Regions from separate parts of the Streptomyces sp. NPDC107500 genome, predicted to be linked through region 2. Evidence: riboswitches for the same ligand, from Rfam matches in the RefSeq annotation. Region 2 holds a riboswitch; the other holds the start of a gene.

Region 1 (5,069 bases), on a different contig from region 2:
CGTACTGGGCGTACTGGGGGATCAGTCCTCGTAGGCGTCCAGCGGCGGGCAGGAGCAGACCAGGTTCCGGTCACCGAAGGCCTGGTCGATGCGGCGCACCGGCGGCCAGTACTTGTCGGCGGCGGACACCCCGGCCGGGAAGACGGCCTCCTCGCGCGTGTACGCGTGCTCCCACGCACCGCCCAGGGCCGCGGCGGTGTGCGGGGCGCTGCCCAGCGGGTTGTCGTCGGCGGGCCAGGCACCGGAGCCGACCTTCTCGATCTCCGCGCGGATGGCGATCATCGCCTCGCAGAACCGGTCCAGCTCGGCCAGGTCCTCGGACTCGGTCGGCTCGATCATCAGCGTGCCGGCCACCGGGAAGGACATCGTCGGCGCGTGGAAGCCGTAGTCGATCAGCCGCTTGGCGACGTCGTCGACGCTCACGCCGGTCGCCTTGGTCAGCGGGCGCAGGTCGATGATGCACTCGTGCGCGACCAGCCCGCCGGGACCGGTGTACAGCACCGGGAAGTGCGGCTCCAGCCGCTTGGCGATGTAGTTGGCGGACAGCACGGCCACCTGCGTGGCGCGCTTGAGGCCCTCGCCGCCCATCAGCCGCACGTACGACCAGGAGATCGGCAGGATGCCGGCCGAGCCCCACGGGGCCGCCGAGATCGGTCCGACGCCCGTCTGCGGGCCTGCCGCGGGCTGCATCGGGTGGTTGGGCAGGTACGGCGCCAGGTGCGACCGTACGGCCACCGGGCCGACGCCGGGACCGCCGCCGCCGTGCGGGATGCAGAACGTCTTGTGCAGGTTCAGGTGGGAGACGTCGCCGCCGAAGTGGCCGGGCTTGGCGAGGCCGACCAGGGCGTTGAGGTTGGCGCCGTCCACGTAGACCTGACCGCCGGCGTCGTGCACCCGGCCGCAGATGTCGGCCACGTGCTCCTCGAAGACACCGTGCGTGGACGGGTAGGTGATCATCAGCACGGCCAGCTCGTCGCGGTGCTGCTCGATCTTGGCGCGCAGGTCCTCGATGTCGATCTCGCCGTCCTCGGCGGTCTTGACGACGACGACCTTCATGCCGGCCATCACCGCGCTGGCCGCGTTGGTGCCGTGCGCGGAGGACGGGATGAGGCAGACGGTGCGCTGCTCGTCGCCGTTGGCCCGGTGGTACCCGCGTACGGCGAGCAGGCCCGCGAACTCGCCCTGCGACCCGGCGTTGGGCTGCAACGAGACCTTGTCGTACCCGGTCACCTCCGCGAGCCGCTCCTCCAGCTCACGGATGAGGGTGAGGTAGCCCTGCGCCTGCTCGGCGGGCGCGAAGGGGTGCAGCGCGCCGAACTCGGACCAGGTGACCGGCTCCATCTCGGTGGTGGCGTTGAGCTTCATGGTGCAGGAGCCCAGCGGGATCATGCCGCGGTCCAGCGCGTAGTCCCGGTCGGCGAGGCGGCGCAGGTAGCGCAGCATCGCGGTCTCGGAGCGGTGCTGGTGGAAGACGGGGTGGGTCAGGAAGTCGTCGGTGCGCAGCTGCGCCTCGGGCAGCGTCTCCGCGGTCTCCGCGTCCAGCGCCTCGATGTCGCCCTCGACGCCGAAGGCGTGCCACACGCCGCCGACCTGGGCGCGCGTGGTGGTCTCGTCGCAGGCGAAGGAGACGTGGTCGGCGTCGACGAGCCGCAGGTTGATGCCGTTCGCGCGGGCGGCGTGCACGACCGCGTCGGCCCGGCCGGGCACCCGCGCGGTGACGGTGTCGAAGTAGGCGCCGTGGACGATCTCGACGCCGCCCGCGGCGAGGCCCGCGGCGGTGATCGAGGCGTACCGGTGGGTGCGCCGGGCGATGGCCCGCAGGCCGTCGGGGCCGTGGTAGACGGCGTACATGCCGGCCATGACGGCGAGCAGCACCTGGGCGGTGCAGATGTTGCTGGTGGCCTTCTCGCGGCGGATGTGCTGCTCGCGGGTCTGCAGGGCCAGGCGGTAGGCCTTGTTGCCGTCCGCGTCCACGGAGACGCCGACGAGGCGGCCGGGCAGGCTCCGCGCGAACTTCTCGTGCACGGCCATGTAGCCGGCGTGCGGTCCGCCGAAGCCCATCGGTACGCCGAAGCGCTGGGTGGTGCCCACGGCGATGTCCGCGCCCAGCTCGCCGGGCGAGGTGAGCAGGGTGAGGGCGAGCAGGTCGGCGGCGACGGTGACGAGCGCGCCCAGCTCGTGCGCCCGCTCGACGACCGGCTTGATGTCGCGCACGGCACCGGAGGCGCCCGGGTACTGGAGCAGGACGCCGTTGATCTCCCGCTCGGCGACCGCGGCCGGGATGCCCTCGCTCAGGTCGGCGACGACGACCTCGACGCCGGTCGGCTCGGCGCGGGTCTGGATCACGGCGATGGTCTGCGGCAGCACGTCCGCGTCGACCAGGAAGAGGCCCTTCTTGTTCTTGCCCATGCGCCGGGAGAGCGCCATCGCCTCGGCGGCGGCGGTGCCCTCGTCCAGCAGGGAGGCACCGGAGGTGGGCAGGCCGGTCAGCTCGGCGACCATGGTCTGGAAGTTGAGCAGGGCCTCCAGGCGGCCCTGGGAGATCTCGGGCTGGTACGGCGTGTACGCGGTGTACCAGGAGGGGTTCTCCATGACGTTGCGCAGGATGACCGGCGGGGTGAAGGTGCCGTAGTAACCGAGGCCGATCATGGAGTCCAGGACCTGGTTGCGGTCGGCCAGCGAGCGCAGCTCGGCCAGCACCTCGGCCTCGGAGCGGGCGCCGGGCAGGTCCAGCGCGTCGGCGTTCTTGATCACATCCGGCACCGCGGCGGCCGTCAGCTCGTCGAGCGAACCGTAACCGACCTGCGCGAGCATCTTGGCCCGGGCCTCGTGGTCGGGGCCGATGTGGCGCTGCTCGAACGGCGCTGCCTGTTCGAGTTCGGTGAGCGGAGTGCGGTGGGCGGTCATTGCGGAGGCCTCCTGGTCTGACGACCTGCGAGGGGCACCACGGCGCGGGTACCCGGTCGGCCTCCCCCTCTGTCATCTCAACCTGAGAGCTTCACCGGGGCGGCCCGAGGGCGTCCCGGCTTTCACCGTCGGTGAGAGCGGAAGCCGTCGACACCCGCTCTGCTTTCCAGAGTGACCTCGTCCGTGCGGTACGTGAGCCTGAGAGATTCCGGGGAGGATTTGCTCCTTCGGCGCCTCCGGTGATCTCCGGAGGACTCTCCCGCGCGGGGTCAGCAGCCGTTTGCCAGCGTACCAGCGAGCCCGCGGCACGAACCTTCGAGTGGCCGACCGGCCATATGTAGTTTTTTGTAGTACTTACGGATGATTCGGCGGGCTGGTGTGCGACCCCAGTGCGGCCAAGTGGTGACCAAGTGGAGGGCCCGTGCGTACTGACATCGACCCGCGGAACCTGATAGGCCGCAAGGCGTTCGACCGCGACGGCACCAGGATCGGCATCGTGGACGAGGTGTACCTCGACGATGCCACCGGCGTGCCCGAGTGGGCGGCCATCCGCACCGGCCTCTTCAGCAGGGACGCCTTCGTACCCCTGGAGCCCAGCGAGCTGGTCGAGGGCGCCCTGCGCGTGCCCTTCGCCCGGGCCCTGATCAAGGAGGCACCGGACTTCGGCGTCGGCCGCCACCTCTCGCCGGAACAGGAACTCCAGCTGTACCACCACTACGGCCTCGACGTGGCCGCCGCTCCCCCGCTCCCCGACCGCGACTTCGGCAAGCTGGCGGGCAAGGGCAACGAGGAGAGCTGACGCTCCGCCCCCACAAAGCTCGCGGCACGTACGGGACGCACGGCTAGCCGGCCACCGGTCTGGCCGGGCCGTCGCCGGGTCTTCGCGTCTCGGACGGAACCAGCGGCAGCGGATCCGCGGGCGTCAGCTCCGGGTCGTCCATCGGAAAGGTCCGCACCCGCCCGGTCCGCGAGTACGGCGTCTCGAAGCGCACGGTGACCCGCCCCAGCCCGCTCCCCTGGACCCACCCGTGCCCGAACCGCGTGTGCCGCACGTCGTGCCCCGACGGCCAGCGGCGCTCCGCGGGTGCCGGGCGGTGCTCCGCGGCGGGCTCGGTCTCCGGCTCCTCGGCCGGTTCCCCGGCCCCGCCTCCCGCCGCCTGCGCGAACAGGTCCTCCTGCGTGTAGTCGGCCAGGCCGCTGACGCCGACCCCGAGCAGCCGCACACCTCCCGTGGTGTCCACCGAGTCCAGCAGCCGGGCGGCGGCCTCCCGCACCACCGCCGGGTCGTCCGTGGGCCCGCGCAGCGTCTCGGAGCGCGTCAGCGTGGAGAAGTCGTATCTGCGCACCTTGAGCACGATGGTCCGCCCGGACAGCCCCGACGCGCGCAGCCGGCGCACGCACCGGTCGGCCAGCCGGCCCACCTCCACGCCGACCCGCACCCGGTCGTGGATGTCCACGTCGTAGGTGTCCTCGACCGACACGGACTTGGCCTCCCGCTCGGCCACCACGGGCCGCTCGTCGAGCGCCAGGGCCATGGCGTACAGGCCGTGTCCGTGCGCCTTGCCCACCAGCCGCACCAACTCGTCCTCGCCCGCCTCGGCCAGTTCCCCGACCGTGGTGATGCCGGCCCGGCGCAGGTGGTCGCCGGTCGCCGGGCCGACGCCGGGCAGGGTCCGCACGGACATGGGCTCCAGCATGGCCCGCTCCGTCCCCGGCGGGATCAGGACCAGCCCGTCGGGCTTGGCCTCCTCGGAGGCGATCTTGGCCAGCATCTTGGAGGCGGCCAGTCCCACGGATCCGGTGAGGCCCGTGGCGGCGCGGATGTCCGTGCGCAGCTTCGTCCCGGCCAGCCGCGCCGACGCCGCGTCCCAGGCCGTCCCACCGGCCTCCAGGTCCACGAAGGCCTCGTCCAGGCTCAGCGGCTCCACCAACGGGGACAGCTCCCTGAGCAGCCGCATCACTTGCTCGCTGATCGACCGGTACAGCTCGAACCGCGGGACGAGATACGCGGCGTTGGGCGCCAGCCGCCTGGCCTGGCCCATGGGCATCGCCGAGTGGACGCCGAAGACGCGCGCCTCGTACGAGCAGGTGGCGACGACGCCTCGCGGCCCCAGGCCGCCCACCACCACGGCCTTCCCGCGCAGACTCGGCTTGGACGCCTG
Region 2 (5,069 bases):
CTGATCGTCTCGACGCGGTCGTCGGCCGTCTCCACGTCCACCGTGCGCGGCGAGTCGCCCTCCAGGCCGAGCAGCACCGCCTTGGGGGTGCCGTGGCCGTGTCCGGTGGCGCCGAGCGAGCCGTACAGCTCGGCCCGGACGGAGGCGACGGAGTCCAGCAGCTCCTCGTTGCGCAGGCGGCGGGCGAACATGCGGGCCGCGCGCATCGGGCCGACCGTGTGCGAGCTCGACGGGCCGATGCCGATCGAGAACAGGTCGAAGACCGAGATGGCCACGGGGGTCTCCTCAGAACGGGGGTGGTGCAGAGGGTGGTGCTTCGGGGCGGGGCGCCGGACCCGCTTGTGGCGGGCGCGGCGCCCCGATCACGGGGTGTCTACTTGTTCAGACCGGGGTACAGCGGGTGCTTGTCGGCCAGGGCCTTCACCCGGGCCGCCAGCGCCTCGGCGTCGGCCGCCCCGAAGGGAGAGGGGGCCTTCAGCGCCTCGGCGATCACGTCCGCGACCTCGGCGAAGTCCTCGGCCGTGAAGCCGCGGGTCGCCAGGGCCGGCGTACCGATGCGCAGCCCGGAGGTCACCATCGGCGGACGCGGGTCGTTCGGGACGGCGTTGCGGTTGACCGTGATGCCGACCTCGTGCAGGCGGTCCTCGGCCTGCTGGCCGTCCAGCTCGGAGTCGCGCAGGTCGACCAGGACCAGGTGGACGTCCGTGCCACCGGTCAGGACCGACACGCCCGCCGCCTTCGCGTCGTCCCGCACCAGGCGCTCGGCCAGGATGCGGGCACCCTCCAGCGTACGGGTCTGGCGCTCCTTGAAGTCCTCGCTCGCGGCGACCTTGAAGGCGACGGCCTTGGCGGCGACCACGTGCTCCAGCGGTCCACCCTGCTGACCGGGGAAGACGGCGGAGTTGATCTTCTTGGCCAGGTCGGCCGTGGAGAGGATCACACCGCCGCGCGGGCCGCCCAGCGTCTTGTGGGTCGTGGTGGTGACCACGTGCGCGTGCGGCACCGGGTTCGGGTGCAGGCCCGCCGCGACCAGACCGGCGAAGTGCGCCATGTCGACCATGAGGTAGGCGCCGACCTCGTCGGCCACCTTGCGGAAGGCGGCGAAGTCGAGCTGCCGGGGGTAGGCCGACCAGCCGGCCACGATCAGCTTCGGCCTGCTCTCCTTGGCGAGGCGCTCCACCTCGGCCATGTCGACCTGGCCGTCCTCGCCGACGTGGTACGGGACCACGTTGTAGAGCTTGCCGGAGAAGTTGATCTTCATGCCGTGGGTCAGGTGCCCGCCGTGGGCGAGGTTCAGACCCATGATCGTGTCGCCCGGCTTGAGCAGCGCGAACATCGCGGCGGCGTTGGCCTGCGCGCCCGAGTGCGGCTGCACGTTGGCGTGCTCGGCGCCGAACAGCGCCTTGACCCGGTCGATGGCGATCTGCTCGACCACGTCGACGTGCTCGCAGCCGCCGTAGTAGCGGCGGCCGGGATAGCCCTCGGCGTACTTGTTGGTCAGGACCGAGCCCTGGGCCTCCATCACCGCGACGGGTGCGAAGTTCTCGGAGGCGATCATCTCCAGGGTGGACTGCTGGCGGTCCAGCTCGGCGTCGACGGCGGCGGCGACGTCGGGGTCGAGCTCATGCAGGGGTGTGTTCAGAAGCGACATGCGTCCGTGACTCCTCAGGCGCCGGCGAATGCGGTGTACTCGTCGGCGGAGAGCAGGTCGCCCGGCTCGTCCGTGACCCGCACCTTGAACAGCCAGCCGCCCTCGAAGGGGGCGCTGTTCACCAGCGACGGGTCGTTGACGACGTCCTCGTTGATCTCGGTGACCTCACCGGAGACGGGGGAGTACAGGTCGGAGACGGACTTGGTCGACTCCAGTTCGCCGCAGGTCTCGCCCGCGGACACCGAGTCGCCGACCTCGGGAAGCTGCACGAAGACGACGTCACCGAGCGCGTTGGCCGCGTGCTCCGTGATGCCGACCGTCGAGGCGCCGTCCTCGGCGGCCGACAGCCACTCGTGCTCCTTGCTGTAGCGCAGCTGCTGGGGGTTGCTCATGGCCTGAATTCTCCTGTACGCGGGTGACTGCTGATGAATGGGGGACTGCTGACACTGCCGTTGAGCAGCAAGGACACGCGCGGAGGCCGGTGGCCGTCCGCCCTCAGTGTCTACTTCTGGCGCTTGTAGAAGGGCAGTGCCACGACCTCGTACGGCTCGTGGCTGCCCCGGATGTCCACGCCCACACCCTCGGTCCCCGGAGCCGCGTGCGCCGCGTCGACGTACGCGATGGCGATCGGCTTGCCCAGCGTGGGGGAGGGGGCGCCGGAGGTGACCTCGCCGATCACCTCGCCGCCGGCGACGACCTGGTACCCGGCACGCGGGACCCGGCGGCCCTCGGCGATCAGGCCGACCAGCACGCGGGGCGGGTTCTGCTCGGCCTCGGCGGCGGCCCCGGTCAGCGCGGCGCGACCGACGAAGTCGCCCTCCTTCTCGAACTTCACCACCCGGCCGAGCCCGGCGTCGAAGGGCGTCAGGGAGGTGCTCAGCTCGTGCCCGTACAGCGGCATGCCCGCCTCCAGGCGGAGCGTGTCCCGGCAGGACAGGCCGCAGGGGACGAGACCGACGCCCTGGCCCGCCTCGGTCAGCGCCTGCCACAGCTCGACGGCGTGCTCCGGCTTCACGAACAGCTCGAAGCCGTCCTCGCCGGTGTAGCCGGTGCGCGCGATCAGCGCCGGGACGCCGGCCACCGTGCCGGGCAGACCGGCGTAGTACTTCAGGCCGTCCAGGTCGGCGTCGGTGAGGCTCTTGAGGATGCCCGGGGACTCGGGGCCCTGCACGGCGAGCAGCGCGTAGGCGTCGCGGTCGTCGCGCACCTCGGCGTCGAAACCGGCCGCCCGCTCGGTCAGCGCGTCGAGCACGGTCTGCGCGTTGGAGGCGTTGGCGACGACCATGTACTCGGCGTCCGCCAGCCGGTAGACGATCAGGTCGTCCAGGATGCCGCCGTCCTCGCGGCAGATCATGGTGTAGCGGGCGCGGCCCGGCTTCACGCCGCCGATGTTGCCGACCAGCGCGAAGTCAAGGAGCGCGGCGGCCTGCGGCCCGGTGACGGTGATCTCGCCCATGTGCGAGAGGTCGAAGAGACCGGCCCGGGTGCGCACCGCGACGTGCTCGTCACGCTCGGAGGCGTAGCGCAGGGGCATGTCCCAGCCGGCGAAGTCGGTCATCGTCGCGCCCAGCGCGCGATGCGTGGCGTCGAGCGCGGTACGGCGGGTGTTCGAACTGCTCATCGGTCGGTCGTCTCCCAGGACAGGACGGCACGGGCGAGGTCGGTCCTCCCCATCTGTCATCGGAACCTGAGAGGTTCGCCACGACCACCGGAGTACGGCGATCAGGGCTTGCACCTTGGGTGGGGCAGCCGTCGAACGGCGGCCCGCTTTTCAGATGTGCCTCGCCCGCGCGGTAACGGGGGCCTGAGAGATTCAAGGGAGGGACTTGCTCCTTCGGCGCCCCGGCGTGGCCGGGGACTCTCCCGCGCGGATTCAAACGGCCGGTATGCAGTTGGCGCCGCCATCATTGCACGACCGGCCGATTCGTGGCAGACCGTGATCTGTAACCGGCTTGTGGCAGTAAGCGAACGAAATCGCGAGACCCGCGCATTACCTTCTCTTTACACTCGACGGGGATGGGAACTCGTGAACCGCCCCAGGGGAGACGATCACGGTGAACAGGACCACGGCCTACGCCACGACCTCGGGCCTCGCGCTGCCCGAGCAGCCCTCCGCCCCGGCCCCGCAGTCGTGCGCCGAGCGGCCCGCACCCGTCGTCCGCGACCTGCGCGAGCGGGACGGGCGCGGCCCGCACGCCCTGCTCTTCGGACCCCGGGACCTGGTGGTGATCACCGGCCTGCCCGGCAGCGGCAAGTCCACCCTGATGGCGCGCACCGTGCGCGGCCCGCGCATCGACTCCCAGGACACCCGCGACCGCTGGGAGCGCCGCATGCCGGGCTTCCTGCCGTACGCGCTCTACCGCCCCCTGGTCCGCCTCGCCCACTACGCGGGGCTCCGCAAGGCGCTGCGCTCCGGCGAGGGCGTCGTCGTGCACGACTGCGGCACACAGTCCTGGGTGCGCGGCTGGCTGGCCCGGGAGGCCCGGCGCCGCGACGGCACCCTGCACCTGCTGCTCCTCGACGTCGGCGCCGACCAGGCCCTCGCCGGGCAGCGCGAGCGCGGCCGCGGCGTCTCGCGGTACGCGTTCCTGCGGCACCGCGCGGCCAACTCCCGCCTGCTGCGCGCCGTGACCGGAGGCGCCCTGCCGGCCGGCTGCACCTCGGCGATCGTCCTGGACCGGGCGGCCGCGGACAACCTCCGCCGCATCGCGTTCACCGGATGACGGACCACGGGGGGCTGCGCCGAACGGGTTAGCCTTTTCAGCCAGGACAGCGGTACCAGGCAGGCGGTAGGCAGATGGACTTCCCCGAGTTCCCGGCACAGGCACACCCCCACCCGCACGGCGGTTGGCCCGGCAACGAGCTGGAGGAGGTGCTCTCCGCCTCCCTCGGCATACCCGGCGCCGGCGGGCGGATCGTGGAGGTGCTCGGCCGCAGCTTCCTCTGGATCCCCCTGCCGAACGGCGGCGGCCCGCACAGCGGCCCCCTCGACCTGCCCTCCCTGGAGATCGACGGCCAGGCCTACGTGCCGGTGTTCAGCTCCGAGGAGCAGCTCCGCCAGGTCGCCGGGGCGCAGATGGCGTACACCGTCGCCCCCGCCGCGGAGTTCGCCCGCGGCCTGCCCCCGCAGATCGGCATCGCCGTGAACCCGGAGGGCGTGGTCGGCATCCCGCTGCCGCCGCCCGCCGTGGCCGAGCTGTGCCGGGCCGGCCGCACCCCGCTGGACGGGCCCGCATCCGGCGGCCGGGTCCGCCTCTTCGAACCGGACTGGCAGGACGACCCGGTGGACTTCCTCGCCGCGGCCTCCGCCGAGTTCGCCGCCACCGGCGTCGTGCGCACCGCCCGCCGCTGCCTGGCCGCCGTCGAGACCGCCGACCCCACCCTGTTCGTCGGCGTCGAACTCACCCACTGGGAGGGC

The links. A riboswitch is a leader RNA that binds a small molecule or an ion and turns the genes downstream of it on or off. The one in region 2 is predicted to bind glycine.
Region 1: linked by a shared signal. The riboswitch ahead of gcvP (aminomethyl-transferring glycine dehydrogenase) and the one ahead of gcvT (glycine cleavage system aminomethyltransferase GcvT) in region 2 are both predicted to bind glycine.

The regions. Positions count from the first base shown of each region.
Region 1 is NZ_JBVJPF010000006.1:609,584-614,652, forward strand. It holds gene gcvP (aminomethyl-transferring glycine dehydrogenase) at 22-2,907, opposite strand; glycine riboswitch at 3,084-3,179, opposite strand; gene ACZ67M_RS26475 (PRC-barrel domain-containing protein) at 3,329-3,706, shown strand; gene ACZ67M_RS26480 (DNA polymerase IV) at 3,750-5,069, opposite strand, start outside.
Region 2 is NZ_JBVJPF010000011.1:32,496-37,564, forward strand. It holds gene ACZ67M_RS35470 (L-serine ammonia-lyase) at 1-275, opposite strand, end outside; gene glyA (serine hydroxymethyltransferase) at 374-1,651, opposite strand; gene gcvH (glycine cleavage system protein GcvH) at 1,666-2,043, opposite strand; gene gcvT (glycine cleavage system aminomethyltransferase GcvT) at 2,154-3,272, opposite strand; glycine riboswitch at 3,316-3,432, opposite strand; glycine riboswitch at 3,433-3,527, opposite strand; gene ACZ67M_RS35490 (AAA family ATPase) at 3,706-4,374, shown strand; gene ACZ67M_RS35495 (enhanced serine sensitivity protein SseB) at 4,449-5,069, shown strand, end outside.